One region of the Alteromonas sp. S005 genome, then DNA from elsewhere that is predicted to be linked to it. Evidence: predicted binding sites of a transcription regulator. Region 1 holds the regulator's gene; each other region holds the start of a gene.

Evidence for each region. The regulator sigma-54, encoded in region 1, starts transcription at its own class of promoters, with help from an activator protein. The targets are predictions, from matches to a motif close to GTTGGCACGNNNNTNGNNT.
Region 2: V7R55_RS10240 (EF-hand domain-containing protein) is a predicted target of sigma-54. The motif match lies at 7,155-7,173, and genes of this name have one in related genera.
Region 3: V7R55_RS03655 (flagellar basal body rod protein FlgF) is a predicted target of sigma-54. The motif match lies at 6,270-6,288, and genes of this name have one in related genera.

The regions. Positions count from the first base shown of each region.
Region 1 covers NZ_JAZETN010000005.1:18,451-29,277, forward strand. Annotated here, with positions in the region: gene V7R55_RS08085 (KpsF/GutQ family sugar-phosphate isomerase) at 1-671, shown strand, start outside; gene kdsC (3-deoxy-manno-octulosonate-8-phosphatase KdsC) at 672-1,220, shown strand; gene lptC (LPS export ABC transporter periplasmic protein LptC) at 1,217-1,795, shown strand; gene lptA (lipopolysaccharide transport periplasmic protein LptA) at 1,764-2,309, shown strand; gene lptB (LPS export ABC transporter ATP-binding protein) at 2,312-3,037, shown strand; gene V7R55_RS08110 (RNA polymerase factor sigma-54) at 3,111-4,592, shown strand; gene hpf (ribosome hibernation promoting factor) at 4,623-4,910, shown strand; gene ptsN (PTS IIA-like nitrogen regulatory protein PtsN) at 4,924-5,367, shown strand; gene rapZ (RNase adapter RapZ) at 5,451-6,296, shown strand; gene V7R55_RS08130 (HPr family phosphocarrier protein) at 6,296-6,568, shown strand; gene mgtE (magnesium transporter) at 6,742-8,100, shown strand; gene V7R55_RS08140 (response regulator transcription factor) at 8,193-8,945, opposite strand; gene V7R55_RS08145 (spondin domain-containing protein) at 9,168-9,983, shown strand; gene V7R55_RS08150 (spondin domain-containing protein) at 9,996-10,827, shown strand, end outside.
Region 2 covers NZ_JAZETN010000007.1:41,177-52,003, forward strand. Annotated here, with positions in the region: gene V7R55_RS10200 (hypothetical protein) at 1-785, opposite strand, end outside; gene V7R55_RS10205 (YSC84-related protein) at 1,110-1,682, opposite strand; gene V7R55_RS10210 (DUF6482 family protein) at 1,865-2,110, opposite strand; gene V7R55_RS10215 (DUF2244 domain-containing protein) at 2,289-2,771, opposite strand; gene V7R55_RS10220 (sulfite exporter TauE/SafE family protein) at 2,924-3,832, shown strand; gene V7R55_RS10225 (alpha-amylase family glycosyl hydrolase) at 3,943-5,247, shown strand; gene V7R55_RS10230 (hypothetical protein) at 5,332-5,550, shown strand; gene V7R55_RS10235 (phosphatase PAP2 family protein) at 5,636-6,259, opposite strand; gene V7R55_RS10240 (EF-hand domain-containing protein) at 6,393-7,088, opposite strand; gene V7R55_RS10245 (cation diffusion facilitator family transporter) at 7,490-8,410, shown strand; gene V7R55_RS10250 (hypothetical protein) at 8,514-8,846, shown strand; gene V7R55_RS10255 (hypothetical protein) at 9,041-9,280, opposite strand; gene V7R55_RS10260 (ATP-dependent DNA helicase) at 9,587-10,827, shown strand, end outside.
Region 3 covers NZ_JAZETN010000002.1:241,585-252,411, forward strand. Annotated here, with positions in the region: gene flgM (flagellar biosynthesis anti-sigma factor FlgM) at 1-53, opposite strand, end outside; gene flgA (flagellar basal body P-ring formation chaperone FlgA) at 157-876, opposite strand; gene V7R55_RS03625 (chemotaxis protein CheV) at 1,147-2,076, shown strand; gene V7R55_RS03630 (CheR family methyltransferase) at 2,092-2,922, shown strand; gene flgB (flagellar basal body rod protein FlgB) at 3,126-3,560, shown strand; gene flgC (flagellar basal body rod protein FlgC) at 3,563-3,985, shown strand; gene flgD (flagellar hook assembly protein FlgD) at 4,017-4,703, shown strand; gene flgE (flagellar hook protein FlgE) at 4,718-6,103, shown strand; gene V7R55_RS03655 (flagellar basal body rod protein FlgF) at 6,327-7,070, shown strand; gene flgG (flagellar basal-body rod protein FlgG) at 7,117-7,905, shown strand; gene flgH (flagellar basal body L-ring protein FlgH) at 7,917-8,597, shown strand; gene V7R55_RS03670 (flagellar basal body P-ring protein FlgI) at 8,619-9,731, shown strand; gene flgJ (flagellar assembly peptidoglycan hydrolase FlgJ) at 9,793-10,743, shown strand; gene flgK (flagellar hook-associated protein FlgK) at 10,785-10,827, shown strand, end outside.

The sequences.
Region 1 (10,827 bases):
GTGAAACCAATGAATTAGTTAACCTGCTGCCCGTTGTTAAGCGCTTAGGCATTAAAGTGGTAGCAATGACCAATAGTGCCGATAGCTCGTTGGGTCAACACGCAGATGTAGTACTTGATATAAGCGTTGAAAAAGAAGCCTGTTCGTTAGGTCTTGCCCCTACATCAAGTACAACAGCCACACTGGTTATGGGTGATGCCCTTGCGGTAGCACTGCTCGACCAAAAAGGCTTTACCTCAGACGATTTTGCACTATCACACCCTGGCGGTAGCTTAGGCAGAAAACTGCTGCTAAAGGTGAGCGATATTATGCTTAGCGGCAGCGACATTCCGTTGGTGAATCTACATTCATCTGTCGCTGAAGCGCTTTTGGAAATTTCCAAAAAAGGCTTGGGCATGACAGGGGTCATCGACTCAGATGGTTCGTTAACGGGCGTATTTACTGATGGTGATTTACGCCGAATACTCGACGCTCGTATAGATGTGCACAATGCAACAGTAGAAGACGTGATGACCAAAGGCGGCAAAACAACCACCGCAGATCAGCTAGCTGTAGAAGCCCTAAACCTAATGGAAACCCATAAAATAAGCGCATTGATGGTTACCGATGAAAAGCGCAACCCTGTCGGAGCCTTCAACATGCACATGCTTTTGAAAGCGGGAGTACTCTAAATGAAGACGACTCTATACACTGATCTAGAACAGGCACTTTATGAGCAGTTGGCGCACATAAAGCTTCTAGTATGTGACGTGGATGGCGTATTCTCAGACGGCCGTATTTACTTAGGTAATGACGGAGAAGAGCTTAAAGCTTTTCACACCCGCGATGGATATGGCGTAAAAGCGCTTGTAAGTAATGGCGTTAATGTCGCTGTAATAACAGGACGACGCTCAGCAATTGTAGAAAATAGAATGAAGGCGCTAAACGTAGCGCACATTATTCAAGGCGAGGAAAACAAAGCAGACGCGCTTGCCGGGTTAATGAAAAGCCTTGGGTTAAGCCAAAGAGAAGTTGCCGCCGTAGGTGATGACATGCCCGATACTGGTATGTACCAACATGTAGCGGTAAAAATTGCAGTCGCTGATGCTCATCCTTTCGTTGCAAAACAAGCGAACTGGATCACCACACTGCCGGGTGGCTTTGGCGCAGTCCGAGAAATATCGGATACCATCTTGCAAGCTAAGGGCGTGGCAAACGATATTTTCGGAGCTAGTGTATGAGCCAATTTGGCTTCAATCGCTTGGGTTTAAGCATATCGGCGCTATTTATCTTAGCGCTGTTGATGTATGTCCCAACTTGGATGGAAGAGCAGCCTGAGACGCAAGGTAGCAGTCAAAATGATGCGCTTAAGCCTGCATATAAGGCAAAAAACTTAACTACAACCTTGTACAACCAAGACGGCGAGTTAAATCACAAAGTCTTTGCAGAGTCTATGGAACACTACGACCAATTGGGTTTCGTGTTATTTCAGCAGCCTAAATATACTCTTTATACAGAGAGTGCAACATCACCTTGGGTTGTGACTGCGCAGGAAGGAACGCTGTATAACAATGAGTTAATTCAGCTTGAAGATAGCGTTGTTATTGAAAATAAAACCAGCGATGATTTTGTCAAAAGCTTATCCACCGAATACATCCAAATAAATTTAAACACGAAACAAATGACATCTGATCAACCCGTTGAGATACTGGGTACGCAATACCTTATTTTAAGCAATGGGTTTAACGCGAATTTACGCACACAAGAATACGAGCTTTTAGATCATGTACAAACCACTTATTCCCCTAGCAACTAGCTTTCTACTTGCCATCGCTAGCGGTGCGGTACAAGCCAGTGAAGAAGATTTTTCACAGCCCATTAAAATAGGGTCAAATACCCAGTTTATTGATGGTAAAAACAAAACGGCTCTGTACAAGGAAGACGTGCTGATTACTCAAGGTTCACTCCTCATTGAAGCGGATGAAGTAGAAGTTATTGCTACTGATGGCAGCGGCCGAGAAATATTTATCGCCCGAGGGAACCCAGCAAGCTACTCTCAATCATTAGAAGACGGTACACCGGTATCAGCCAAAGCTAATGAAATTCGCTATGAGGTGGTTAATCGCACTATTTCTCTGGCGGGTAATGCCGAACTACAGCAAGATTCTAGTAAAGTACAAGGGGATAAAATTACGTTCGATATGATTACTGAACAATTGCTTGCAACAGGTGGCGCCGGTGAAAATGGTGAAGGTCGAGTAACAACAGTGTTTACTCCTGACACTATTCGTAAAACGTCGTCTAAGAAAGACAACGAGGGCAATGAATAGCAATGGCAACTTTGAGCGCTAAAAACCTTGCTAAATCGTATAAATCGCGACAAGTCGTTCGCGATGTGAGTCTTTCAGTTTCTACTGGGCAAATTGTCGGTCTTCTTGGCCCAAATGGTGCTGGTAAGACCACCACTTTTTACATGATTGTGGGCTTGGTCAACCTAGACAAAGGCAAGATTGAAATTGATGATAGTGAGCTTACTCATCAGCCAATGCATGAGCGCGCACGCCGCGGTATAGGCTACCTTCCGCAAGAAGCGTCAATTTTTAGAAAGCTTACGGTACATGAAAATATCATGGCCATTTTGCAAACCCGTAAAGATTTAAATTCACAACAGCAGGAAGAAGAAGCGGACGCACTACTTGATGAATTTAATATCAACCATATACGTAATAGTACGGGAATGAGTTTGTCAGGGGGAGAACGGCGTCGCGTAGAGATTGCTCGCGCTCTGGCAGCAAAACCACAATTTATTTTGTTAGACGAACCATTTGCCGGTGTTGATCCAATATCAGTTAATGATATAAAGAAGATAATACAGCATCTGCGAGATAGGGGTATTGGTATCCTTATCACGGACCATAACGTACGTGAAACATTGGATGTTTGCGAAAAAGCGTACATTGTGAGTCATGGCGAGCTTATTGCGCAAGGAACTGCGGAACAGGTTTTAAGTAATCAAAAAGTAAGGGACGTATACCTAGGCGAACAATTCAGGCTATAGTTAGTGTAACCGAATTGTCATTTTTCAGTTTCGCTCTGGTATATTTAATTTAGAGCATTTAAATAAGACGTAGATGAAACCATCTTTACAGCTAAAATTTAGCCAACAACTTACCATGACACCTCAGCTGCAGCAGGCTATTAAGCTGCTGCAGCTTTCTACGCTTGATCTCCAGCAAGAGATTCAAGAAGCGCTCGACTCTAATCCGCTTTTAGAAGTGGAAGAAGGTAGCGACGAGCCACAAGTAGAAAAGAACAATGTCGATAGTGACGATAGCGCTGCTGAAGCGACAGCTTCTGCATCAAGCGACACGCTAGAAGCAGGAGATGCACTGGAGAAGAACGACCTTCCCGATGAGCTGCCTATCGACAGCACCTGGGACGAGTACTACTCCGCCTCTTCTGCGCCTGCGCCTGGCCCGTCTAATGATGACGAACAAATCTTCCAAGGTGAAACTACCGAAGACATCCAAGAGCATTTGCTTTGGCAAATGCGCCTGACTCATTTTTCAGATACTGACCGCGCTATTGCCACAGCTATTATCGACTCAATTGACGAGTCGGGTTATCTAACCGTAACCCTTGACGATATCTTAGAAGCGGTTAATGACGATGACTTAGAAGAGCCTATCGAGATGGACGAAATCGAATGTGTGCTTAAGCGCATTCAGATGTTCGACCCCATTGGTTCGGGTTCCCGTAACCCTCAGGAATGTCTTATGGTGCAATTGCGCCAGTTCTCGGACGACACCCCTTGGCTCACTGAAGCAAAGCAGCTTATCGAGGAATATTCGGACTTACTGAGCAGTAAAGACTACCGCACGCTTATGCGTAAGAGCCGATTGAAAGAGGATCAGCTACGCGAAGCAATGCGTTTACTTCAAACCTTGAATCCTCGTCCAGGTAGTGCTTTAGTTACTAAAGAGCCTGAGTATGTCATACCTGATGTTTCAGTAACTAAGAAAAATGGCCGTTGGGTGGTTGAACTGAACCCTGACAGCCTGCCTAAACTAAGCGTAAACCAACAGTATGCTGCGATGAGTCGCCGTGCTAAGAACAGTAGCGATTCACAATTCATCCGCTCGCACATGCAAGAGGCTAAGTGGTTCATAAAGAGCCTTGAATCTCGTAACGATACCTTGATGAAGGTTGCAAATTGCATTGTGCAGCAACAAATGGGCTTTTTTGAGCACGGCCCGGAAATGATGAAACCAATGGTGCTAAATGATGTCGCAGAAATGGTAGATATGCACGAATCCACTATTTCACGTGTGACAACGCAAAAATACATGCATACGCCCCGTGGTATCTTCGAGTTGAAGTATTTCTTTTCAAGCCACGTTGCAACCGAGTCAGGTGGTGAATGTTCATCCACAGCGATTCGTGCATTGATCAAGAAGTTAGTGGCTGCGGAAAATCCTAGCAAGCCGCTAAGTGATAGCAAGATTGCTTCGTTGTTGGCCGAGCAAGGCATAAAAGTCGCTCGGCGAACAATAGCAAAATACCGGGAATCGTTATCGATCCCGCCGTCGAACCAACGCAAAAGCCTTATCTAACCGGGCTTAATAATATAAGGAAGACGAAATATGCAAATCAACCTTACTGGTCATCATGTCGAAATCACCGACTCTTTGCGTAATTATGTCGATACGAAGTTCAGCAAACTTGAACGTCACTTTGATCACATTTCTAATGTGCATGTCATCCTGAACGTTGAAAAATTAAATCAAAAAGCTGAAGCGACTGTTCATTTAAGTGGCGCTGAAGTATTCGCATCCTCAGAAAATACCGACATGTATGCGGCGATTGACAGCATGGTTGATAAACTCGACCGGCAGGTAATCAAGCATAAGGAAAAACTGAAAAAACATTAGTAGTTAATTAAGCATGGATATACAAGCCATCGTAAGTCTGGACCGCACCGAGTGTGCGGTTCAGTGTAATAGTAAAAAGCGAATTCTTGAGATCATCGCTGATATCGCTGCCAAGCATAACGATAACATCGACCAGGCAACGGTTCTAAATAGCTTGATGGCTCGAGAACGTATGGGTAGTACGGGTATTGGAAACGGCATAGCACTGCCTCACGGTCGCCTGGCTGGCCTTGATAAGGTGATAGCAATTGTTGTAACCAGCACGCCTGCTATCAACTTCGATGCCCTAGATGAAAAGCCTGTAGATATTTTTTTTGCACTTCTCGTTCCCGAAGAGCAAACCGAAGGACACCTTCAAACATTAGCTACCGTTGCTGGCAAGCTAAGCGACAAAGAAACCATTAAAACAATACGACGTGCAACAAACAGCGACGAAATTATTTCTGCATTAAGTTAGACAATAAGCGCTTAAACATTATAGGCAGGCGCTTAAATCAACAACGCGTATGTGATGAAACCAGAATATAAGGGAGAGTTTAGGTGAAGCTGATCATAATCAGTGGTCGTTCAGGGTCTGGTAAGTCTGTCGCACTTCGCGCATTAGAAGACTTAGGTTATTACTGTGTTGATAATATCCCAGTTAATTTGCTTCCTACCCTTACCCATACTGTTGTTGATGAATACGATCAAGTTGCGGTAAGTATTGACGTAAGAAACTTACCCAAAAATCCTGATGATTTGGTAGAGATTCTAGACTACCTGCCTTCTTCTTGGTCTATGACTATAGTGTACATCGACGCAAGCGATGATGTACTGGTTAAGCGGTTTAGCGAAACGCGCCGTCTTCACCCTTTAGCCAAGCTAAATAAGTCTCTCTCAGAAGCTATTAGAGCAGAGTCTGCGCTGCTCGCTCCTATTACTGAGCGCGCTGATTTGTACTTAGATACAGACAAGCTAACAATACACCAACTCGCAGAGCTGATCCGAGAACGTATCCTAGGTAAAAAGAGCTCTCGCCTTGTACTGGTGTTTGAGTCATTTGGCTTTAAACATGGCATACCCAAAGATGCCGATTATGTTTTTGATGCGCGCTTTCTACCAAACCCTCATTGGGAAACGGACCTTAGACACCTCACTGGATTAGATGCCCCCGTTGAGGTGTTTTTAGGCTCACAACCCGTAGTGACCAAGTTTATTTGGCAAATTCAAAATTTAATGACCACATGGCTTCCCCATTTAGAACGCAACAATAGAAGCTATGTGACTGTGGCTATCGGCTGCACTGGCGGCCAACACCGCTCTGTCTATATTGCCCAAACCTTGTCAAAAACCTTCGGCGAAATACACCCTGATGTGCAAATTCGTCACAGAGAGCTCAACCAATAATGACTATCAAAAAAACACTTACTATCGTCAATAAATTGGGGTTACACGCCAGAGCTGCCACGCAACTGGTACAGCTGGCTAATCAATTTGATGCCAAAATCATTTTGAAAAAAGGTGATAAAGAAGCAGACGCTAGCAGCGTTTTAGGCTTAATGATGTTGGAGAGTCATCAGGGCGAACAGGTCGATGTTATTGTTGATGGTGATGACGCAGCCGACGCACTTGCAGCTATTGAAGAGCTGATTGAAGGTAAATTTAACGAAGACGAATAGCGGTAAGTCAACTTCCCTTTGCTGAATTAATCAACAGTTAGCACTGTTAAGTAAAATTCTCTTGTAGAACCTACGCAATTATCATGACAGACTTAATATAATTGCGATATTCTACACATACTTAGGCTACACAGCTTCTATTTTCAATCTCAGCATAGTAGGAATAACGCCTTATGGCAGAAGCGCTTGTTTCTAAATACGTACAAACACAGTTACGCGCTCTTAACGCTGCATTGATCAACGGTCAATTTGTCTCTGTACGTAAACTTCTGCTTGAACTTCCCCCCTCTGATGTTGCCCATATTCTTGAATCTAGCCCTAGCAGGACTCGCGATGAGTTGTGGGAGCTGATTGATAGCGATTTTCACGGTGACATTTTAGAAGAACTGTCTGACGATGTTCGAAACGGTATTATAACAAAGATGCTTCCCGCCAATGTGGTTGACGCACTTGAAGAGATGGATACCGATGACTTAGCAGAAACGCTAAGCAGCCTTCCTGAACCTGTGTTAGCAGACATTCTCGACTCAATGGATGCACAAGATCGCGTGCGTGCAGAGCAAGCACTGTCTTATGGTGAGGAAACCGCTGGTTTCATCATGAACACCGATACCATTACCTTGCGTCCTGACGTTACCATTGATGTAGTTCTGCGCTACATTCGTTTAAAAGGTGAGTTGCCGGAAAATACAGATACCTTTTATGTGGTAAATAGAACCGATAACCTTGTTGGCATTGTTCCTGTCACCCGTCTACTCACCGCAGATACCGACGAAAAAGTGTCTGATGTCATGGACGAAGAATCGGAAGCCATACCGGTGCACATGCCTGACGATGAAGTGGCTAGCCTATTTGAGCGTTACAACTGGCTTTCGGCACCGGTAGTTGATGAAAACAATCGTCTAGTAGGACGAATTACCATTGATGATGTAGTTGATATCATTCGTGAAGACGCTGAGCACTCTATGATGAGTATGGCCGGTCTCGATGATGATGAAGATACCTTTGCACCTGTTATGCAAAGTACTAAACGTCGGTCCGTATGGCTGGCCGTTAACCTTGTCACTGCGCTAATGGCTGCGATGGTAAGTGATTTATTCGAAGCCACGTTAAGTCAACTTGCCGTGTTAGCTATCTTAAATACCATAGTACCGAGCATGGGCGGCGTTGCTGGTAACCAAACCCTAACGCTAGTTATCCGCGGTATGGCGCTCGGACATGTTAATGCCAGTAACTCGCGCTGGCTTATTAGTAAAGAAATTTCTATTGGCTTTTTAAATGGTGCTATTTGGGCGGTGCTTATTGCCTCTGTCATCGCCCTCTGGAAGCGGGACTACATGCTGGGTGTCATTATTGCCTTTGCTATGATGGTAAACATGATTGCGGCGGCACTTGCGGGCGCAACCCTCCCCATGATCATGAAGCGTCTAAAAATAGACCCTGCGCTTGCCGGTAGCGTTATACTCACCACTATCACTGACGTGGTTGGTATTTTTGCTTTCTTAGGCACGGCGACCCTGTTTTTAATTTAAGTATATTGGCTCTACTAAAATTAAATAAGGTGTGATTTGTGTCTGCATCATTTTGCATGTGCGCTAAGGGCTTTTTAAACGCTAAGGGCTTCTTAAGCGCTAAGGGCTTTGGCGATATAACCATGAATATTAAGCTTGTACCCTACTCCCCAAACGGTTTGTACTAGCTGGCCACCATTTTTAATACTGTTAACTTTATCAAGTTTAGTGCGCAGTCTGTTGATATGGGTGTTTACTGTGTGTTCATAGCCTTCATGGTTATACCCCCACACCTCACTAAGTAGCTGATTGCGAGAAAAGACCTGATTAGGGTGGCGACAGAAATAATTCAACAAGGTAAATTCTCGTGCCGTTAGTGCTAGCACTTGCCCGTTTATTGTCACGCTGTGATACCTTTGGTCTACTTGAAGCGGGCCTATTTCAATGCGCTCGTCGCCACTATCAACAACTCTCGAACCATCTAAATTCGGCATACTTCTGCGCATGTGAGAGCGAATTCGCGCTGAAAACATCCGTTCATCGTAAGGTCCAGAAACATAATCATCTACCCCGGCTTCATAGTAGTTAGCTTCATCGACCCCTTCGTCTCTTTCACTTGGTGTGGTCACATCGCTTTCAACAGCAACAACCCAACTTTCAGAATTGCTATCAACTAAGCTCTTTATACGCTGTAAGCACGTAATGCATCGATGTGATTCGACAATAATGAGAGAATAGCGCTGCGCTTTTAGCAGTGACTCTGCTGATTGAAAGTTAGAGACTGCATCGTGTAGAAAGCTATGCTTACTTAAGCAATGCGATATATATTGTTGAAACTTATTTCCGCTGTAGATGATAAGGATCATATCTCGCTCCTATTTTGCCGATAAACAACAAGACCAGAGCGTTTAAGTTTTTATTTCACATAAACAACAATTTTCTATTGAAAAATTAGAACTAAAAATTTCTAACAAAATTGTTATTTATCGAGACAAATCTGTGTGCTTTTTGTGATATTTCCGTGATGAATTAAGCATTTTAGTGCCCTAAATTTTTATGCGAATTAAGTCATAAATAAGGACAACAAAATGAAATTCTCTAATCTTGCTAGCGCAACCCTACTGTCGCTCGCATCTATATCAGCAAGCCAAGCCGTTACTCTAGAGCTCGAAATTACTAATTTAACCCAAGCGCAAAGCTTTACCCCCCGCTTGGTTGTTGCACACGATGAAACCGTAGACGCTTTTGAAGTCGGCCAGCCAGCATCCTCGGCATTAGCCTGGCTTGCTGAAGCAGGTGTAATTGACGACGAGCAAAACGCAGACTCCAGCGGTGCAAACTTTGAAGCACTTTTAGGCCCTGTTGATACCGACAATGGCTCAAATACATGGCATCGTTTTGGTGGTCTTCTTGCGCCAAAAGCAACGCTTAGTTACGAATTCAATACTATGGACAAGCCTTACCTTTCACTCTTGTCTATGTTGATACCTACTAACGATGCTTTTGTTGGTATGGACAGCGTTGAAATTCCAACAGAACCGGGCACTTACACGTATTATCTCAATGCATACGACGCAGGTACTGAGTTAAACGATGAGCTAAATAGTGCTCGTACTGACGTCGTTGAAGCCGGTACAGGAAATGCGCTAGGGGGTTATGGTGTTCCTGGCGTTGCTGGCGGCGGTGCGCCTACTCGTATCGTTGACTTAGGTACGGGCGGCACAGGTGTGGGGGCACAGGTAGTTAATGGTGAAATAGAAGATGGTGAAGATGGTCCGGTACACATTCACCGTAATGCGCTTGGTGACACCGACAATGCTTCAGGTGCAAGTGATTTAGACTCAACTGTACACCGTTGGTTAAACCCCGTTGCACGTGTTGTTATAACTGTTCCTGCATCCTAAGGAGCCATTACAATGACTAATCCAATAGTAAAACTCAGTACGTTATTAATGCTATCCGCTCTTTTAGCGGCGTGCGGCGATGATGGTGATACAGGACCTCAGGGGCCAGCGGGTCCTCAGGGTGAAGCTGGAGTCGACGGTCAAGATGGTGCCGATGGTGACGACGGCCAAGACGGTTCGGACGGTCAAGACGGTATCAACGGTAATTCTGCAGTTTACACGGTTCAAATTACTAATTTGACCTATTCCCAACCCTTTGCACCTGCAGCTGTCATCTTGCATGAACCAGGCTTTTATTCTTTTGAAGAAGGCGCACCTGCCAGTATGGGCATTGAAATCATGGCTGAAGGCGGTGATCCGTCGATGGTAATCAGTGAAGCAACAGAATCTACTGACTTTTTAGATGCGCTAAGTTCAGAGGGAATACTGGGCCCACGCTCAATGGGTACAGAATTAACATTAGTCGTACCTGAGTTAGATGCGGACGACCTGCGCCTTACAGTTACGACCATGTTGGTTAATACCAACGATGCGTTTACTGGCTTAAATGCAGCTAACGTAAGTAACATGGCAGTGGGTGATGCGAAAACATTCATGACAGTGACCTGGGACGCCGGTACAGAGGCCAACACAGAAACAGCAGCAACTATGCCTGGCCCCGCCGCAGGAGCAGCAGGTGGTGGTGGAGAAGCCGCAGGTTATGACGTAGTAAGGGACGACCTCGCAGATGCAGTAAGGCTTCATCAAGGTGTGGTAACTAGCGCAAACGCGAATGACCCTAGCCGTGAAGGGTTGTCAACGTCTGTACTAACCGAAGCCCATCGCTTTGATTTTCCGACAAGTC
Region 2 (10,827 bases), on a different contig from region 1:
AAGAGTGCATCGTAGAGAGCGTTTAGCGAGAAATCCTCGAACGATACTCTAACCGCGTTTCGAGATTCAGTGCATGTAGAGTCAGAGCAAGTTCTCTCGACTTCATTAACAAATATACCCAAGCCGAAGTCAGCAATATTCAACCCCGCAAATAGAGACTGATTTTCAAGTGCTGTTGCCTTCACGCTATTTCCCCAAAGGCTTACCTCCACTTCCGCAATGTCTGAAGTACCTGCTGTAGATAGGTTTACGCTCGAACCAGATGTGGCGTCTCCGTTAATTCGCGATACGGTCGAAAGTACATCAGCACTTAGCGTTAAAAAGCCACTTATTCCAAGTAAGTCTGAAAATAAGTCAAGATTAAGGTCGTTTATGGTTCCGCGTCCTGACGTAAAAAAGCTTGCTGGAACGAAACTCGTTAAAGACGATTGAGATTCGCCTTCAATAATGGCGGTGGATAGCGCGCCATCAAACTCTGTTACGTCGATGGGGCTGCCCAACGTACCCGAAGTATCTGCGCTTGCGCCAATGATAGTGTCAATCTGTGAATAATTTTCAGGGGCACTTCCGCTGGTATGGGCTAAGTTGATAGTTGAGTTAGCGACAGCAGAGACCATACCTCCTATATTACTTGTAATGGAAAGATCGACATGGACTGCATTCCCATAACTGCTGCCTATTATTGCAGCGTTGGACGAAAAGCTGATTGCTGTTGAAGCGAACATTGCGCCCGTTAAGATTGTTCCTGCTACTGCTCTTATCGCTTTTTTATTTTGTGGTTGCATGATGAAACCCTCGTTTATGGCTTAGCATATTGCTAAGCGAGACTTTTACACACAAAGCGTAGTCAGTAGCGTTTGAGTTAGTTATGGGGAGTTACCCCTAACTTTAAACTTTTGTGAAGCAAAATAGTGGCAGGTAAAGAAAGCTGTTATGAGATACCTTTTTGAAAATATAACGATCTGTGTTTGTCTGTGTAGAGTGACGATGGGTCCATAATGTAAACAAGGACCCAGAGCAGAGAAAGTAGAAAGGCTTCTTGCGACCAAGAAGCCTTTTAAAAAGAAATATTCTCATCCCTTAATTGATAAGGCAGTAGCTATGAAAGATTAATTGAGCTCTTTATCTACCCAAAATTTTGTGCCTTTCACAGTGGCCTGTAACGTAAGACCGCTTTCAGTCATGGTGTAAACCGTTACATTACCAAGATAACCTTCACCTTCTGCAGATGCTCCTTTATTACCTGCTTTTGCGGCTACATCTGCATTTCCGCCGACAGTCCAACCGTTTTCAATGAAATAGCTCATCGCTTTTTGAGTGTGGAAGACCATAACCACACGGTAATCTTTAGCTCCTAACCCTAAGCCAACACCACCCTCAGCCATATTCATATAGGTTTTTGCACCGGTCATGTTATTATTAACCACACCGTAGCCTGTACCTGCGGCCACAAAAAATACATTAATGTTGGCGTTGGTGAATACAGCGTAGCCTGCGGCATCCCTTATTTGAGAACGAGTGTCTGGCTTTTCAGTATAGAGGCGAGCCAGTGCATTATCTTGCATGTCTAAAATCGCTTGTTGCTTTTCAGCGACAGTGCCATCGCCCATAGAAGCACAAGCAGTCAAAGCCAAAACAGCACCTATAAATATAGACTTAATCGCTAACTTACTAATTTTCATGCAATTCTCCTTAGCATGTAGGTATCTTATTACTAGCGATAAAAGACAGTTTCTATCGCTAGTAATTCAATAAAATACCATTTTTATTTACGTCAAATGACTTGTACGCAAAAACTGTGCTAAGTGTTGCGTTTAAAATTAAATAAAACGAAATGTGCTATTAGCTGTTCCCTAATAGAAGTTTACCATTCAATTTCAAGCTCTAGCGCGCCAGGATGATCGGTTTGACCGACCATTTCCTCATACGGCGTACTCTGTCGAAGCCACACATGATCAAATGCCTGTGAATCGAAATGTTCTCTAATCTCATTCAAGCAGTGAAATGTTTTAGGTTGTGATTTTTTGTCTCTAACCAGAGTGCGAGATGCACCCATGCCGGTGGACGCTAGGTAGTTACCACCCTCTAATGACTCGATGTATAAATTCATAAAGTAGCCCTCGTTAGGTCGCAGCTAACTTTGGCTGCGTCTTATAGTTAATTAGTCGAAAACGCCCACAATGATCATTAATTTTGTGTCATGAAGGTTTCCGTTTGAATCAATCGGTACTTAAAAACACAAGAGCAGCAGAAGAGTCGCTTGAAGCAAAATATAAGAAGATAGTTTTTCACCACCATTTGTTAGTGCACACCATGATCCCAGCTCGATGCAGATTATCGTGCACCTGCTTCTTATCCTCAGAGTTTAAAAATGCGCCCAACTCAAATTGCTGCATAGGCGTCTGTAAAATCAATCGTGAAATTCGTTTAAAACTTACATCTTTTTGATAAAACAAGGATGTGTCTGGCCGTGGGAAGCATAAGCTAGTGCCGTTCGAGCATGATATGTAAATGCGGTCAGCAGAAATTAAAATGGTTTCCCATCGGTAGGTGGATTTAGATACCAAGTACATAACTAGCGCGAGCAACCCCACTTCTAACCCCGCAAAAGGCAAGATTACCCAGGCTCCCACTATTGACCACGCAATAGCGATTAGGCCAATAAACAAGGTAAACGCCATAATTAGATATTTGGTCTGCCGCCATGTTGCTGAGCGGTTTGGCGAAAGATGCAGTTGCACCTGCTGCTCAAATGTAGATACTTCAACCATATTTTACAAAGTGCTGTATATGATAATTGTGTAAGTAAAAGCTTATACGTTTCGAGCTAACAATAGTTTGAAAAATATACTGATGCGAATGGTTAACGTTTCAATAGAATCTATTTTCTGACAATTAACGTGTTTTTACAGAAAGGACTTGCGTGATTTCTTTTTTAAAGCGCCAAACTGGCAAATCAATTGTTGTTCTACTTCTCCTTATTTGGTGTAGCCTCTTGTTAGCGCAGCCCGCAACTATTGAGCTTGTTAAGGAGTTTGGACTTTTCACCGGATTAGGTGTGATAGGCGCTATATTTGCAAACGCTACAGGTGCCGGTGGTGGTGTGGTATTTGTCCCGTTTTTTAATTACCTGTCATTTTCTGCGCAAAGCGTTGTTGCAACAAGTTTCGCCATCCAGTGCTGCGGCATGACCGCAGGGGCACTAACCTGGGCCGCGTACTACAAACACCAGCACAAGCAGGATAACTACTGGAAAGCATTGCCGAACGCGTTAGTGCTTACCATACCCTCATCAATTTGCGGTATAGGGTTTGCCCAGTATTCCTCGCAAAGTAAGTCGTTGTTAGAGCATTTGTGGGGTGGTACTAATAACCTCCATATTGCTTTTGGAAGTTTTTCCGTTTTTTTAGCGATTGCAATTTTTGCTTCTATCCCGTTAATGAAGCGCACTCACTTTAAAAAGGACCTGCAAACAAAGGACCTAGTGATTCTGCCCTTTATCGGCTTTCTAGGCGGCATTATTACGGCCTGGCTTTCGGTGGGAGTGGGGGAGTTAGTGGCGGTTTATCTGATTATTCGTGGGTTTAATGTCACCATGTCTATCGCTGTAGCGGTTATTTTATCCGCGTTTACTGTCTGGTCAGCGCTGCCGTATCACGCCTTTATAAATCCGTCTGTGGTATGGCAAGTTGTTTTGTTTGCGGGGGCAGGTGCAGTTGTCGGTGGAATGATCGCAAAATATGTAGTTTTGGCCTTTTCTGTTCAACGTTTAAAACTTTTTTTCGGCCTTTGGGTACTTATTTTAGGTGTTACAAGTTTACCTATTTTTTAAAGTCATGAGCTTGCAACAGCAAATAGCCCAGCTCACTACAAATTAAAGCCTAAAGGTAACGCACACGATTTAGATTCATCTAAACGCTTATCTCGATAAGGAAAGGTAATATGGATATCAATCTTGCTTCCCAAAAGCGATACAAGGTGCTTCAGCCTAAATGGTCATCTCACGCGGTTATTTATCAGGTCAATACCCGTCAGTTCTCAGAGGAAGGCAATTTTGAAGGAGTGAGAAAGGGGTTATCCCACATTAAATCACTTGGCGCTGATATTGTTTGGCTTATGCCTGTACATCCTATTGGCGAAAAAAATAGAAAGGGAGAGCTTGGAAGTCCTTACGCAGTAAAAGATTATCTGGCCATTAACCCAGAATTTGGTAGCGAAGAAGACTTCAAAGCACTGGTGGAAGAAGCGCACAGACTTTCGCTTAAAGTCATCATAGACTGGGTGCCAAATCACAGTGCGTGGGATAACCCTTTGGTTGAGCAGCACCCCGAGTGGTACGCCAAAGACTACAAAGGAGATTTTCGCCCGTCTCCCTGGTGGGACTGGAGCGATATTATTGAGTTCGATTACGAACAAATAGGTCTTCGCAAATACATGATTAACGCGCTCTGCTATTGGATTGAAAAATTCGATATTGATGGGTTTCGCTGTGATGTAGCGGGGTATGTCCCCAACGATTTTTGGCAGCAAGCAGTGCAAACGCTAAGCGCAATCAGGCCAGTTTTCATGTTGGCTGAATGGGAGAATCGAGATCTTCACGAAAATGCATTCAATATGACATACGCATGGAGCTGGAACGAGACGCTACATGAACTCGCTCATGGAAAGTGTTCACTGGATAGGTTGCGCAAGTATTATTCGTGGAACGAACGCAGCTGGCCTCACTCGGCTTACAGAATGACCTTTGTGAGTAATCATGACAAAAATGCTTGGGACGGCACTCAGAGTGAACAATTTGGTGATGCGCTTGAAGCCTGCATTGCTTTATCGGTAATAGGTGAAGGCATGCCGCTCATTCACAACGGGCAAGAAGCTGGGGAAACCAAGCGTTTAGCGTTTTTTGAGCGCGACCCTATACACTGGCAAGAACATGAAATAGGCAACTTGTATCGCAAGCTAATTGCTCTTAAAAAATCCAAAGCCGTGCTCGGAAATGGAGAATACGGGGCAAGAATGATTCAGGTGCCAAACTCTCAGATGGAAAAGGTTTTTAGTTTTGTACGTTGTAGTGAAAACGAAAAAGTATTAGTCGTGATTAACTTCTCAAACGAGCAGCTTGATGTAACGTTTGAAGAACCATTGTTTAAAGGTGCATATACGCATTGGGAGCGAGACGAAGCTAAGACCTTTGGCGCTGACTCAGTGTGTAGACTCGCGCCTTGGCAGTTCGAGATATGGATTGCTTAACCGTGTGATCGTTTAGTGTCATCTCTAACTACAAAAGGTAAAAAGCGCAATATTTTTTTACTAAGTGAAAATTAAGGATGAACTATGACTGCGAATGATTCAGCTAAAAAAAACGAAGACCGCTCGTTAAATAATCATGCTGCGCTTAAGACTTCCATTGCCAATGGTGATGTAGAAGAGGTAAAAGCGCGACTTGAAGGACACACTTTGGATAAGCTAGAAAAAGGTTATCTTATCGATCTCGCACGCTTGAGTGGTAACAGTGAAATCGTGGAAGTGATAAACTTCACACCCGAAAGTTAGATGCCAAAGTAATCCGCATAATGTAAGTGTGTTCCCCCTAAAAAAGTGAGGGGACACACCTTAACTTGTATTTCAGTGATTAGTATTATTTGAATCTATTCGGCAAGTCAGAATTTTGCTTCAGCCCTTCAACTTTATCTTCAACGGGCTTTTCGAGTTTAGACACGGCGTAGGCAACGCCAAAGCCCAAAAAACTTCCCACCAAAACATCGGACAAGTGGTGTGCATCGCGCTTAGTCCTCGACTTTCCAATAACTGCTGTAGCAGCTAAACCTGCCGCTGACGCTAATAGTAAAGGTCCAGAACTACGAGGTATTGAGCCAGCAACTGCAGCTACTGCTGAAGCGTGCCCTGAAGGCATAGAATTAAACTTATCTTTTAAAGCAGGGCCTTTTATCTCAGGGCCGATCTCTGCTCTTGGGCGCTTTCGTCCAATCAAACGTTTAAGCCCAGCGTTAAGTAATCCCGCTACTGAAGCTGATAACGTCGACTTTAAAAGAAAACGCTGCACCTTTGGTGCATGCGTCATCTTAGATAGCGCGTAAGCAGAACCCGTAATGGCGACGACAGATGGAGGCGTTGTTGCGTTGCTCAAAGTGCTAGATGTTACAAAACTCTCGTTATTTTGCGTTGTATTAGCACTTGGCTTGTTCATTTTTCGCAATGCTTGATACGCAAGTAAGCCTTTGACTCCTGTGGAAGCTAACATAAAAATCCCTCTTCGATAAAGTGATGAACTGTTAAGGAAAGTCCTTGCCGTGTACAACATCGAAGGCATGTGTACATAGCATTCGTAATCGTAGAAAAAGAGCCGCATTTGCGGCCCTTATATTACTTAGTCATTACTCTTCCGAGTTATCGTCTAAATTTCCTTCAGATGTACGTTGATAACGCTTAAATTCCGTGCGTGTAATCAATTCATCATCATTTAAATCCATCTTATCAAAGTTGCGTGTGACGCCACTTCTTGATGCTTCAGCTTTAGTAAGCTCACCATCGTTGTTCGCATCCATCATCTCGAATTTACTGCGTGCAATTACCGCTTCATCTGCGATAACAGTCTTATCGTGAACGACAGTATCTTTCGCCACTCGTTCGACAGTTGTCTCTTTTAGATTCTCATTGGCTAAGAGCTCCGTTTCAGCTCTTAGCTCGTGAGTTAGCCTTTTATCTTTCGTTGCGGCAACTACTTCATCTACATCGGTATCAACTTTAACTTTCGTTTCTATCGTACCGTTTACGCCCATGCTTTCTTTCATCGACTTTATGGTAGATAAAACTTCATCATCAAAATGTTGAGGGTGCTTCATAACATGAGTATTAAACTCTTTAGCTGAAAGCTGCATGTCTGAATTAGTATCAATTTTAGAGAAGTGCTCATAAATTTCATCGTCGTCTGCCTCTTCTCGTGAGATGTAGCCGTTATCATCGTTGTCTAAATCAACAAAGGTTGTATCGATTTTCTCCATGTCGTCGCCAGCGAATGCGCCTGCAGATAGAGCGGCACTAATTAGTGTAGCAATAGTTAACTTTTTCATATCTTACTCCTTGGTTTTTCGGCCTCCATACTGCTTAAAAACGGAGGAGAGAATTCACAAAGGATCATTCACAGCATATGCCATCCCATTAAATTTTAATTAAATCAAAGTTTTATTTTTTTTTGGAGTTGGCGGGCATTACACTGAATTGTGAGAAATATAGAATGTTATGCAAAAGTTACCCAATATTTTTAACGAAAGTCGCACAAGCTCAGCGTGTCGTTGTAAGTAAAAATTGGTTGCTTCACCTCTGATTAAAAACGCAGTGCCTTAAGTCGCAATTATATAGGCGCTGTGCACCACTGAATTGATTAAAAAAATAGCAATATTTTTGTTCAAAGCACTATTTTTTTTAAAATATCGGAGTAGAATCCGCGCACCTTAATTTCGATGTGACTTTCATGGACATTGGCTTCCATCACCTTGAAGAAAAGCGTCTATTAACGCTTTCTTTTTATATTGCCGGCGCGTTTGTCGTTATTGCGCTTGGTTTTGCCATTTTAACCAGCTCTGGCGCTATTTTATTTGACGCCGCTTATTCGTTAATTGCTTTTGTTATGTCAATGCTAACGCTCAAAGTAGCTAGCTTAGTTCAACGTCCAGATGATGACCGGTTCCACTTTGGTTACACGGCAATAGAGCCTACGCTAAACATGTTTAAGTCGCTTATTATCATTGCCACGTGTGTGTATGCCGTCGCGAGCTCTGTTCAGAGTTTATTAGCAGGTGGTCACGCTGCTGAGTATGGTATTGGTATGGTTTACGGTGGAGTGGCAACGGTGGGCTGTTTTAGTATCTCTCTTTACATGCGTGTCAAAGGTAAGCATTTACTGTCCGACTTAGTAAAAGTGGATTCCCACACCTGGATGATAGACGGTGTGCTAAGTGCATCCATCTTGTTCGCTTTTATATTGGCCTACGCGTTAGAGTTAACGGAATATAGAACGCTGTCGCCGTACGTAGATCCTGTTTTATTGATTATTCTTGGTTCGGCAATGTTGCCGGTGCCTTTTAAGATTCTGCGTGAAAGCCTTAATGAAGTGATTAACAAAGCGCCGCCTGAAGCTATCTCGGCGGTAATCGAGAAAAAATTCAAAAAAACGTTAGCTGACGTACCGTATGAGCATGTGGAGGTGCGAATTAGTAAGCGGGGTAGAGATGTTTATCTGCTAGTCCATATTATTGTGGATGATGCATTCTCGTTTGCAACGATCAGTGAGTTAGATGAAATTCGACTAAAATGCGAAGCAGAGATGCGCGAGTGGGACCCAGCAATTATCATGGATATTTTATTCATCAAAGATCCTGAGTTAGCAGAGTAATGATATGGGGTGAATATGACATTTCTCGTATTCACCCTTAGCGTGGCTGGCAAAATTCTCCAAATTTTCCGATAATCAAGTCTTTAAACTAATTGAAGATGTGATGGATAAGCGACTTCCGCTATATAAAAAGCTGCTGGTGATGTACCGCATAGAACCGGGGTGTCTTGGGCCGCAAGGTGCTGACTACGTCGAGGAATTCTGTGTATTCGCCAAGAAAAAGCTAAAAGACAACCATGGTCATTGTTTGCGATGGACCATTAAGCCCCGCTATGACAAAACACTGCCTGAGCTTGAGTTTCAGATAAAAAATGCCGTACTTTCCCGTGACAATACGGCCAAGTATATGGACAGTTTCGGCATTGATATCGACGCTTTTGAAGAGGAGTTAGAAGAATCACTCGCCGATTTGGTTGACGCATTTTTTGAGCGCTAACTTTCACATTGAGCAGCTATGGTATAAGTCGCCGTCTAAGACTCTAAACAGCGAAAAGTTTTTCTAAGACCAGAGCCCTAAACCACGCCCCAAAAAAGAAAAGTAAAAAAAGAAAAGTAAAAAAAGCCCCGCCATTTCTGGCGAGGCACGTTTATTCATTTTGTTCACGCGAATCAGCAAACTAGCTTGTTAGACTAGTTTAAAGATTTAAGCTTCTTATAACCTTCAGCTTCTAGCTCATCGTTTACGCACTCTAATACGAATACGTCTTCCGACTCGCCTTTTGTACCTTCTTCTTCAGCGATTTCTTTACAGAACTGGGTTAATTCCACTACTAGTTCTGCAGGTGCCTCTTCCGATGCAGCTGCAATTACAGAAAACGCCATTGCGCTTAAACCTACCAAGCCTAAACCTATAAAGCGTAAACCTTTCATAATTACCTCGTTAAATAGTTGTGTAAATATTTACGAGCGGGATATTGCGCCTAAGTTTTACTATTAAAAAGCTAATTTTTTTGTTCTAGAAGACAAATTCTTTTCATCAAAAATTTAACAATTTTTGACTCTTAAAGCGTCAGGAAGCGAATAGTGAAGATGGGAAATTTTTTGATATCTTGGTAGTTCAGGATTTAAAAGAGTGGGCTAGACCGACGCTAAAGTGTAAACCTTTGATGGGCATTCTAAAGGCTTTTTGGCATAATGCGCGGCCTAAAGTAGAAAAGTAACGACAGCGCTGAAACCATGCCCACAATAAATAACGTATTCTCTTCAGATGGCCTCCTTGCTGGTGCTATCAAGGGGTTTGTACCTCGCGAAGCTCAAACTGAAATGGCAAAGGCGGTTAAGCGCGCTATTGATACCACAGGTAGTTTAATAGTAGAGGCGGGTACAGGAACGGGAAAGACTTTCGCTTACCTCGCTCCTGCATTGTTGAGCGACGGAAAAGCCATTGTTTCCACAGGAACTAAAAACTTACAAGAGCAGTTATTTCACCGCGACTTACCGCTGGTAAAAAAGGCCTTAGGCAGCAAGCGAAAAACTGCACTGTTAAAAGGCCGTTCAAACTATCTTTGTCTACACCGTGTAGCGCAGCACAGCGGCAACTCTACGCTGGTTGAAAAAGAGGTATTGGGCCAGCTTTCAGAAGTGAAACGTTGGTCTAGTACCACCAAAACAGGTGATATGGGTGAGCTAAAAACCCTTCCCGAAGATGCCCGCGTTTTACCGCTGGTTACCTCTACAGTGGATAATTGTTTGGGTCGCGATTGCCCAGATTATGAAGATTGTTACTTGGTTAAAGCACGCAGAAAGGCGCTGGATGCTGATATCATTGTGGTAAACCACCACCTTTTCTTTGCTGATATGGCACTGAAAGACACAGGGTTTGGCGAACTTATCCCAGAAGCTGACGCGATTATATTTGATGAGGCTCATCAAATTCCCGATATTGCGAGCGATTACTTTGGCGAGTCACTTTCGACAAGACAAATTCACGACATTGCGAAAGATATCACGCTGCTGTTCAGAACAGTGTTAAAAGATGCTGGGCAGCTAGATAAAGCAGCTGACAAATGCAGAATGATTGCCTCTGATCTACGCTTATTGTTCCCGGATACGGCCGAACGCGGCAACTGGGCCGAGGCGCTAGACCGTGACGACGTGCGTATGCAGGTGGGCAAATTAGCCGAAGCACTGGGTGTACTGCATGAAGTGTGTAAGTTACACATTGGCCGTGACAAAGATTTAGACAACATGTACGAACGTGTTGTGGCTGCAAGAGAGCAGTTAGATGCGTTAAGCGACAATAAGCAAGAAAATGTAAGTTTGTGGTATGAAACTACTCAGCGCCACCTCATTATGCATTTAACGCCCTTATCGATTGCCGCTAAATTCAGACGTTTCGTATCATCGCCGCCGCGCGGGTGGATTTTTACCTCGGCAACCTTAATGGTAAACGGCGGTTTTGATCACTTTCAGCGCCG
Region 3 (10,827 bases), on a different contig from region 1:
CCATTATCAACGGGTGTTTTGGGTAACCCATTGTTTATATTGTTAATTGCCATATCCAGTCCTCACTACTTTTTTGCCTCTGTAATTAATATCGGCCATTTGGCAAATATCTTTAGCTAAATTGAGAACAAAATAGTAGATATTTAGCGCATACTTTTACAAGTGTATCACGACTTCTTCAGGGCTTGCGACCCTAGCAATTATAGCCTTTTGACTACTGGCGTTTATCACTTTTATATTGTCACCAACCACACCATCTTGCTGTGCTATTCCAGCTGTCTTAACTTCCATTCCCGCAATCTCTGCGGTAATCGTTATTCTATCGCCTTTGCACACAAAGCATAGCATATTTGACTGTATTGCTTGTCCATCTGTAATGCGGCGCTTCATTCGAGCGCCAATTAATGACTCTAAATCAGTAAATGCTGTGTGGCGTAGTCGTCTTACGTCAACTTTTGCCTTGGTTAAATTTGATGAAGTTAAAACTGTACCGGGACTAATTGCGCCCTGAGTCACCACAATTTCTTTTGTTCGTGTTACTTGTCCGCTGGTAAATAAATACCACTCGTTATTTTTACAGCTTACTCGAACCGATATGTAGGATTGGCTCAACGCCTCCTGTGACGCATTGTATTGAAAACCGGTTGGACATTCTGGGATATTTATCCGATCGTCTATCTTCACAATATCCACATCAATGTTAGTATCTTGCGCATTATCGTTAAGTTGATTTATCAAGTACTTCTTGGCACCTTCTTCAACTTGCTCATGGTTGGTCGCTGCTGCATGGCAATGCGCACTTAGCAAACCGACTACTAAGCAGGCTAACGAGCGACATAAATTAATACGCATTTTTTCGTTTATCTTTTTCATCATGACTTTTCGTGTTCAGTTTACGATTAATTGGCTATGCTTAGTGAAATCTACATTTGTAAAAATCAGGTTTTACCAAAGTATTTTAGTCAAAGGGTGCATCGTATATGCTTCAACCAGTGCTGATTTAATTAACGATGTTGAAGCGCTATCGAAATTCGAACAAACCTTTGGCGTCATTTTTCTGTCGTTTAACCTGCAAAAATTTAGTGATATTGTCTATGCTTATCATAAGAGGCAATGATCATGCCCAGTATTACTTAGAGGTGACCTATGTCGGGTATTTTAGATTCGGTAAACCAGCGAACGCAGCTTGTTGGGCAGAATCGCTTAGAGTTGTTGCTGTTTAGACTGAACGGCCGTCAACGATTTGGTATCAACGTATTTAAAGTACGGGAGGTTTTGCAGTGCCCTCCGCTTACTGCGATGCCAAAATTAAATCCATTGGTACGAGGTGTTGCACACATTCGAGGCCAAACGATTTCGGTTATCGATTTAAGCATGGCTACACGTGGTCGCAAAATTGAAGACCTCTCTAACGCGTTTATCGTCATTGCTGAATACAACCGTTCTGTCCAAGGCTTTTTGGTTGGTGCTGTTGAGCGCATTATCAACACTAACTGGGATGCCATCATGCCGCCGCCGCAGGGTACAGGGCGAGCCAGCTATTTGACGGCAGTCACTGAGGTGGAAAATGAACTCATTGAAATATTAGACGTAGAGAAAATTCTCAACGAGATCTCTCCGCTTAATGCCGAAGTTAGTGCTGATGTCGCTGAAGGACTAACGACAGAAGGGCAAGAAAACAAAATTATCTTCATTGCTGATGACTCGGCAGTAGCGAGAAATCAGGTGAAAAAGGCGCTTACATCGCTAGGCCTAGAAATTGAGCTGGCTAAAAATGGCCTTGAAGCACTCAATCGACTTAAAGAAATTGCCGAAGAGTACGGTGATGTGACAAACCGCGTTGGTGTACTCGTCTCGGATATTGAAATGCCGGAAATGGACGGTTATACCCTTACTGCAGAAATTAAAAATATTCCTGAGCTTCAAAAACTTCACGTCGTCCTACACACTTCATTAAGTGGGGTGTTTAATCAGGCCATGGTGCAAAAGGTGGGGGCAGACGACTTTATTGCGAAGTTCCACCCAGACGAATTAGCGACAGCTGTACAGAAGTGGCTGATGACCGAGTGCGAATAACGGAGCAGAAAAGGATTGGCTAATAAAGACGTTTCGCCTGCGAGCTATCTTAAGTTTAGAGAGTTTCTTGAAAAGCAATGCGGCATAGTATTGGGGGAGAATAAGCAATATCTCGTCCGCAGCCGTTTGGCTTCGTTGCTTTATAAACACAAGTACGAGTCTGCAGACGAACTGATTGATGTTGTCGTACGTGGTCTTGATAGAAACTTGCTTCAAAGCGTTATAGACGCAATGACAACGAATGAAACTTTATGGTTTCGCGATAACTATCCTTTTGACCTTCTTTTAAAGGATTTATTGCCATCCTTATCAACCAAAAATCAGAAGATTCGCATTTGGAGTGCTGCATGCTCATCAGGGCAAGAACCTTACTCCATCGCAATGTCTGTGCTTGAATTTCAGCGACAACGTCCGGGGGCTCTTAGGGCGGGCGTTGAAATTGTCGCTACTGATTTGTCTTCTGAGATGCTGCAAAAGTGCGAAGCTGGCATTTACGACGAGTTGTCTCTTGCCAGAGGTTTATCTCCACAGCGAAGACAAGCGTTTTTCCAACAAAACGAAGAAGGTCTAATGCAGGTAAAACCTGAAGTCCGCCGAATGGTGAGCTTTAGAAGTCTGAATTTGCTTACAAGTTATGCCGCGCTTGGTCGCTTTGATATCGTGTTTTGCCGTAATGTATTGATCTACTTTTCAGCAGAAGTTAAGCAACGGATCCTGCAACAAATTGCCGGACAGCTGCAGTCCAATGGCGTGTTATTTCTTGGCGCGTCAGAGTCTATAAGTGCTGCGAGTGATATTTACAGTATGGTGAAGTGTCACCCCGGTCTTTACTATCAAAAAAAATAACCTAATTTATCGGATTGATATATAAAGCATTTTATATATCAATCCGGATCGTTAGCGCCTCTTCTTCCCGTCAAAATCCCATTATGGCATCTGCCTTGCTAACTATTTCTGCAAACGACAGTAAAACGGCAAAACGCTAATTTGTAACTTTCCGTTTAGCTTGTCGACACAAAAGTTTTTTAATGTATGTCAGAGGTCATGTTATGGCTATTAACCTAGATAAGCTGGTGGGCTTTCACGAGTCTGCGCTCAAGATACGCACAGAGCGTATGGAGGTTATTTCAGGGAATTTAGCTAACGCGAATACGCCTGGATATAAAGCAAGAGATATTGATTTCAATAAAGCCATGCAGTCAGCGATGAGAGAATCATCCGGCGGCGCAACAAATCATGCCACTTCGGGATTAGTGCGGACAAATGAGCGCCACTTAGGCGGCAACCCTTCGTCTGTAGCGGCAAATTTTGACATGCAGTATCGCGTTCCAACCCAGCCAGACACGGGTGACGGTAACACGGTAGAAGTTCAGGCGGAAAGAAACCGATTTTTAGACAATGGATTGCGCTACCAAGCAAGCCTTGAGTTTTTGAATGGAAAAATTAAGGGCATGAAAAAAGCACTTAGCTCAGGAGGTCAATAGTCATGAGTTTATTTAATGTAATGCAAATTTCGAGTACAGGTATGGAGGCCGAAAATGTCCGTCTTAATACCACTGCGAGTAATATTGCTAATGCAAACTCGGTAAGTAGTAGCTATGACGAAACCTATCGAGCTCGTCACCCTGTTTTTGCAACGGCGTTGCAAGATGCTATGCGCGATCAGTCAAAGGGTACAGGTGTTCAGGTTAAAGGAATAGTGGAGAGCGACGCACCGCTCCAAGTTGAATATGCCCCTAATAACCCAATGGCGGACGAAGAAGGCTATATCTATAAACCTAATGTCAACATTGTAGAAGAAATGGCAAATATGATGTCAGCGTCTAAAGCGTATGAAACAAACGTACAGGTAGCGGATACCACTAAGCGAATCTTCCGCCGCGTACTGCAGTTAGGTCAAGGGCAGTAATTTGCCGCTTGAATAATGTGAGGATTAATCAGTGAACACCATAAACAACACCGGCTTAAATACGGATCTGTACTGGAAGGAAGAAACTGTCAAAGTTGCCGATGGTACCGAGCAGCAGTTAACGCAAGAAGATTTCTTTTCAATGTTGACTGAACAGCTTGCTAATCAGGATCCTACGGCCCCGGTGGATAACGATCAGATGGTGGCGCAGATGACGTCATTTACGATGGCAGACGGCATCTCCCAGCTAAACGAAAAATTCGAATCATTCGCGGCTTCAATGACTTCGAATCAAGCATTGCAAGCATCGAGTCTTATCGGTCAAAACGTGCTAGTTCAAGGTAATGTCGGTTACATGGCGAACGAAGGTGAAGGGCTCTCTGGCGTCATAGTAAACGAGAAAACGGTTCAAAATATGACTATTAGCATTGAGAACCAGTTCGGTGAGGTCATCAAAACCATTGATGCAGGAACACAAAGTGCCGGCAACATTGAGTTTGAGTGGGATGGCAAAGATAAACATGGCAACCAGATGGCACCCGGTGAATATGTTATCAGTGCCACTGGCGAACTAAACGGCGAAGGTGTTCAGCTTAACACTGCCGTTAATCGTCATGTTGGAAGTGTCAGCTTGGCCGGTAGTGGTCAGGGCGTAATTTTGAATTTGGATGGTGATGTCAGTATCAATCTTGATGACGTCATTCAAATCGGCAGTTAGTAGGAGAATCAATAATGTCTTTTAATATTGCACTGAGTGGCGTATCGGCCGCACAAAAAGATTTGGATGTAACCGCCAACAACATCGCAAACGTAAATACGGTTGGCTTTAAAGAATCACGTGCTGAATTTGGTGATGTTTATGCTGCATCTCTTTTGGCGGGTGGTAAAACAAAAGTAGGTGACGGTGTACTAACTCAGGAAGTTGCGCAGCAATTTTCTCAAGGTAGCCTGCAGTTTACTAACACGTCGCTTGATCTCGCGATTACTGGTAATGGTTTCTTTGCGACGGTACCTGAAATTACGTCACGTGACTTTTCATTCACACGTGCTGGTCAATTTAAACTTGATAGTGACAACTTTGTTGTAAACAGTAATGGCGACAACCTTCTCGGTTTTCCAGTCAATGCCGATGGAACGAGTGCATCAGTTGCGCTAAGTACCACTGAACCTGTTCGCATTCCTGATTCTTCTGGCTCACCGCAGCAAACTTCTGAAGTCGATATCCGTATGAACCTCCCAGCCGGTGATGTTGGATTAGACCCACAAGACTTCAACCCTGAAGATCCGTTGACTTACAACGCGGCAACATCGGTTACCGTTTATGATTCACTAGGTGATAGTCATGTTATGACCTATTATTTCATTAAAGATGGTGCGCCTGGCGTTGATAACGAATGGTACGTTGCTACAGCAATCGACGATACCCTTGTTGATATGACAGACTCTACTGGTGCTGACACTGACCCGGCAACAGCAGTTAACTCGGTTGGCGGTAATACAGGTAATGCGGTAACTGCATCTAAACTCATCTTCTCTCAAGGTGGTGATTTCTCTGGTATGGAAACGCCAGATGGCTTACCAACGCTAGATTTCAAAATGCAAACTGAAGCACTAGGCGCGGGTATCCTCGCAAATGGCTCGGACCCTACGCAGCAGATAAGCATTGATTTCAACCTCGATGTAAATAACGCTACGCCAAACGAACCAACGCAGTTTGCTTCAGCGTTTGAGGTGACGTCACTAGAACAAGATGGTTTGCCGGTAGGACGACTCACGGGTATTGATATTGGCCCTGATGGCTTGGTTCGCGCGACCTTCTCTAACGGAACCTCTGAGCCGATTGTTCGTGTGGCGCTTGTTCGCTTTTCTAATGAGCAAGGCCTGACACAAGAGAGCAGCACACAGTGGAAAGAAAGTATTCTTTCGGGTGAGGCACTAGCAGGTGAAGCTACAACCGGTACATTTGGTGAAATTAATTCTTCTGCCCTTGAGCAAGCGAACGTTAACCTGACAACCGAGCTTATCGATATGATTATAGCTCAGCGTAACTTCCAGGCTAACTCTAGAGCCCTTGAGGTTAACAACTCATTGAACCAGACTATTCTGAACATTCGATAGTTAAAATAAAGGGCCGTTTTTAGAATATTAAAGCGGCAATACGTTGGCGTCCAAGTCCCCACTATTGCCGATCTTTTAAAGAGCCGCAGAACAGCGGCTCTATTATTTTCCTTTAAATATCAATTTAATACACACCATATTTTCTACCTGAGTTAAAAATCCACACATTGGCATTGCCTTTGCTAAATCTTGTCTAAGGTTTAATCAGAGTCAAAAGTCAGTCATGGACAAACTTCTCTACATTGCAGCAAGTGGCGCATCCCAAGACCTATTAGGCACTGGGGTTAGAGCCAATAACTTAGCTAACGCGCAGACTACCGGGTTTAGAGCTCAATTAGAGCAAGCGAGATCGATGCCCGCTTACGGCGAAGGTTTGCCAACCCGCGTGTTCTCTATGACTGAAAGTCCGTCTAATAACTATGAGTCAGGCCCAATGATTAAAACGGACCGCGATTTAGACGTGGCAATCCAAGGCGATGGCTGGTTTGCGGTACAAGATCAAAATGGACAAGAAGCCTATTCTCGTGACGGCAACTTCAAATTAGGCGACGACGGAATTTTGACAGACATTCACGACCGTGTGGTGCTCGGTGACAACGGGCCAATTTTTCTTCCAGTACCTTTAGATAATCTTAACATTGCCGCTGATGGCACTTTGTCTATGAGGCAGCTAGGTGCTCCAGCCAATGTTATCGAGGAAGTCGGACGTCTTAAGTTAGTTTCTCCAAACTATGCAGATATGGAGCGGGGCACTGACGGCTTATTTAGAATGGAAGATGGTTCGGTTGCGCCGGCTAACGCTAACGTGAAAGTGGCGTCTGGCATGCTTGAAGGTTCTAACGTCAATGCTGTTGAAGAGATGGTAGACATGATCAGTCTTCAGCGTCATTACGAACTTCAAGTAAAAGTGATGAAACAAGCAGAAGAGCTTGATACTCGCGGTAATCAGCTACTACGTATTCTGTAAATGAATTTTAAATACCGTTGCCCGTTGGGCAACGTCGGAGGTTAACATGCATCCAGCACTGTGGATTAGTAAAACCGGTCTAGACGCCGCACAAACCGATGTAGCGGTTGTGTCTAACAACCTTGCAAACGCATCAACCGTAGGGTTCAAAAAAGACCGCGCAGTTTTCGAAGATTTACTTTACCAAAACATTAATCAACCAGGTGGTCGCTCGTCTGCTGATACTGAATTGCCTTCTGGACTAATGCTCGGTTCAGGTTCAAAAGTGGTCGCTACGCAAAAAGCACATACGCAAGGCAACTTGCTCACCACTGAAAATGCGCTAGATATGTCGATACAAGGGCGAGGCTATTTCGAAATTCTTCAGCCCGACGGCACTATCGCATATTCACGAAATGGTCAGTTTTCACTTAATGACCAAGGGCAAATTGTGACGTCTGGTGCTGGCTTCTTGCTTCAGCCTGAAGTTGCTATCCCTGAAGATGCGCAGCAAATCACTATTTCGCAAGATGGTGAAATAAGCGTAAGCATTCGTGGACAAGCAGAGCCACAGGTTTTAGGTCAATTGAATATCTCTGACTTTGTGAATCCAACTGGTCTTCAGCCAACGGGGCAGAACCTTTTTGTTGAGACGGCGTCAAGCGGTGCACCTATTCAAGGTATCCCTGGGCTTCAAGGTTTAGGTTATATCTCTCAAGGAACCCTTGAAACGTCAAATGTAAACGTGACCGAAGAGTTGGTAAACCTTATTGAAAGTCAGCGTTTGTACGAAATGAACTCGAAAGTCATATCGTCAGTTGACCAAATGCTTGGTCAAGTTATCCAGCAACTTTAATAGGTAGCGTCATGCGTATTTTAGGTTTATCTGTTGCACTATTTCTACTTGGCGGCTGCGCCAGTACAAACGAGCCACCTGTTCAGGCTAACGACCCGTCGTTTGCGCCAGTTGTGCCAGATTACCCGCGTGAAACGGTAGTGGAAGATGGTTCTCTATTTCGTTCACGGTTGGCTAATAACCTATATTCTGACGTAACTGCCAGACGAGTAGGGGATATTATTACCGTTACCCTAAGCGAGAATACCCAGGCGAGTAAGTCAGCTGACACTAGTACAGCAAAAGATTCGAACGTTAATCTAAACCCTATTACTGGGCTTGCTGGGCAAGCAATAAATATTGGTGGGGAGTCAGTTCAACTTGGAATAAGTTCATCTCGAGATTTCTCTGGTGACGCAACGGCCAATCAAAGCAACAGCTTAAATGGTGCTATTTCTGTAACCGTTGTAGATGTGCTTCCGAATAATAATCTGGTTATCCGCGGTGAAAAGTGGCTTACCCTGAACCAAGGTGATGAATATATTCGTCTCACCGGCATTATTCGCCCTGCCGACATTAGCCCGGAAAATGAAATTGTTTCCACAAAAGTGGCCAACGCACGCATTCAATATTCGGGGACAGGCAGTTTTGCTCGCGCCCAAGAAAAAGGCTGGTTGACCAAATTCTTTGATTCAGCTTGGTGGCCTCTTTAGGTTTAAGGTAGGAGAATGAACATGCGTTTATTTACTGTAGTACTAGCCGTTTTCTCATTGCTTTTATCTTCTCAAGCAGCGGCGCAGCGTATCAAAGATTTAGCGAGTATACAGGGCGTGCGAAGCAACCAATTAGTTGGTTATGGATTAGTAGTCGGTTTACCCGGGACAGGGGAGCAGAGCCCTTTCACCGAGCAGAGTTTTAGAACCATGTTGCGTAATTTTGGTATTAGCCTTGATGCTAACACTAAGCCAAAAATCAGAAACGTAGCGGCGGTTGCAGTCCACGCAGAACTTCCAGCTTTTGCCAAGCCGGGTCAGACCATAGATATCACGGTGTCTTCGGTAGGCGAAGCGTCGAGTCTCCAAGGTGGGACCCTGCTGCAGACCTTCCTTCGGGGTGTAGATGGAGAAGTTTATGCAGTAGCGCAAGGAAGCTTAGTTGTGAGCGGGTTTGGCGCACAGGGCGGCGACGGCTCGAGAATTGTCGTCAATACACCTACCGTGGGCAGAATTCCAAATGGAGCCATGGTAGAACGTTCGGTTCCCAGCGGTTTTGCCAATGGGGATACGCTAACACTCAACCTTCATTATCCTGACTTTTCGACGGCAAAAGCGCTAGCTGACACTATTAATCAAAGACTGGGTGCGCAGCCTGAAAATGGCTACATCATTGCAAAACCCATCGACGCCGCATCGGTTCGAGTTACTGCTCCACGTGATGTTGGTCAGCGAGTTGGCTTCTTGGCTACCCTAGAAAACTTTGAATTTACGCCGGCAGATGCACCAGCACGCGTTGTGATTAACAGCCGCACCGGCACAATCGTAATAGGCAGCGATGTTCGCTTACTGCCTGCGGCAATTACACACGGTGGTTTAACAGTAACGATCTCTGAAAACCAGCAGGTTGCTCAACCCAATGCATTTGCCGACGGTGAAACCGTGGTGACCACACAGTCAATTGTGGATGTCGATTTAGCTGATAGCAGAATGTTCAAGTTCGAGCCAGGCGTCACTCTTGATCAGCTGGTGCGCGCGGTTAATGAAGTTGGCGCTGCTCCGGGTGATTTAATGGCAATTTTAGAAGCTCTACGTCAAGCGGGCGCTCTACGCGGCGAGCTTGTGATCATCTAAAACAAGTAGTCTTTAAAAGCATTCGATAGGAATAATACAGGGTTACAGCGGAATAAATACGATGGAATCATTAAGCACAAAAAATCAGCTTGATATGGCACGTAATGTTCATGATATGGGCAGCATAAACAAAATGCGCGAAGCTATTGCGTCAGGCGATGAAACAGTATTGCAAGAAGCTGCACAGCAGTTCGAGGCAATATTTGTGCAAATGATGTTGAAATCGATGCGTAAAGCGCAAGACGCCCTTGCTGACGAAAATAGTCCATTCAATTCGCAACAAGTAAAGTTTTATCGCGACATGCACGACCAGCAGCTTGCTACAGATTTAACATCTGGCGGAGGCTTAGGTCTAGCTGATGTGATTGTGAAGCAGCTTGGTCAATCTGAAGATAGCTACACACCAGCAAGCGTGATTAGAAGCGACGGTGATATTTCATCGCTCAATAGAAACCGTGAATACAAGGTAGCTGAAGCGCAAGATATAGCGCTTTCATCTAACTCAATAAAAACACAGGCGGCTCAAAAAGACGCCATGTTTGAAAGTCCGGAGCACTTTGTTGAGAGCCTTATGCCTATTGCCGAAAAAGTCGCAGCAAAATATGGCATGGATCCAAAAGCAATCGTCTCTCAGGCGGCTGTAGAAACGGGATGGGGAAAATTTGTCATTCACAAGTCCGATGGCACTAGTTCGCATAATCTGTTTGGCATAAAAGCCAACAAAGGTTGGCAAGGAGAGCAAGCGGTTGTGGATACATTGGAGTTTAGCAATGGACTGCCACAGAAACAAAAAGCGGCGTTTAGATCTTACTCATCAGTAGAAGATGCAATGGAAGATTACGGACGTTTTATTACCACACAGCCTCGCTATAGCCATGCTGTGGAAAATGCTTCAGATGCTGCGCGTTATACAAGTGCGCTCCAAGACGCCGGTTACGCTACTGACCCTGAATATGCCAGTAAGATAATGGCTGTTTATAACAGCGAACGTCTTAACACGTTAATGCCATAGTTTAGGGCCATAGTTCAGGTGCTATAGGTGAGGAGAATACAGTGAGTTCTGTTGATTTATATTCATTAGCCACAAGTGGCGTAA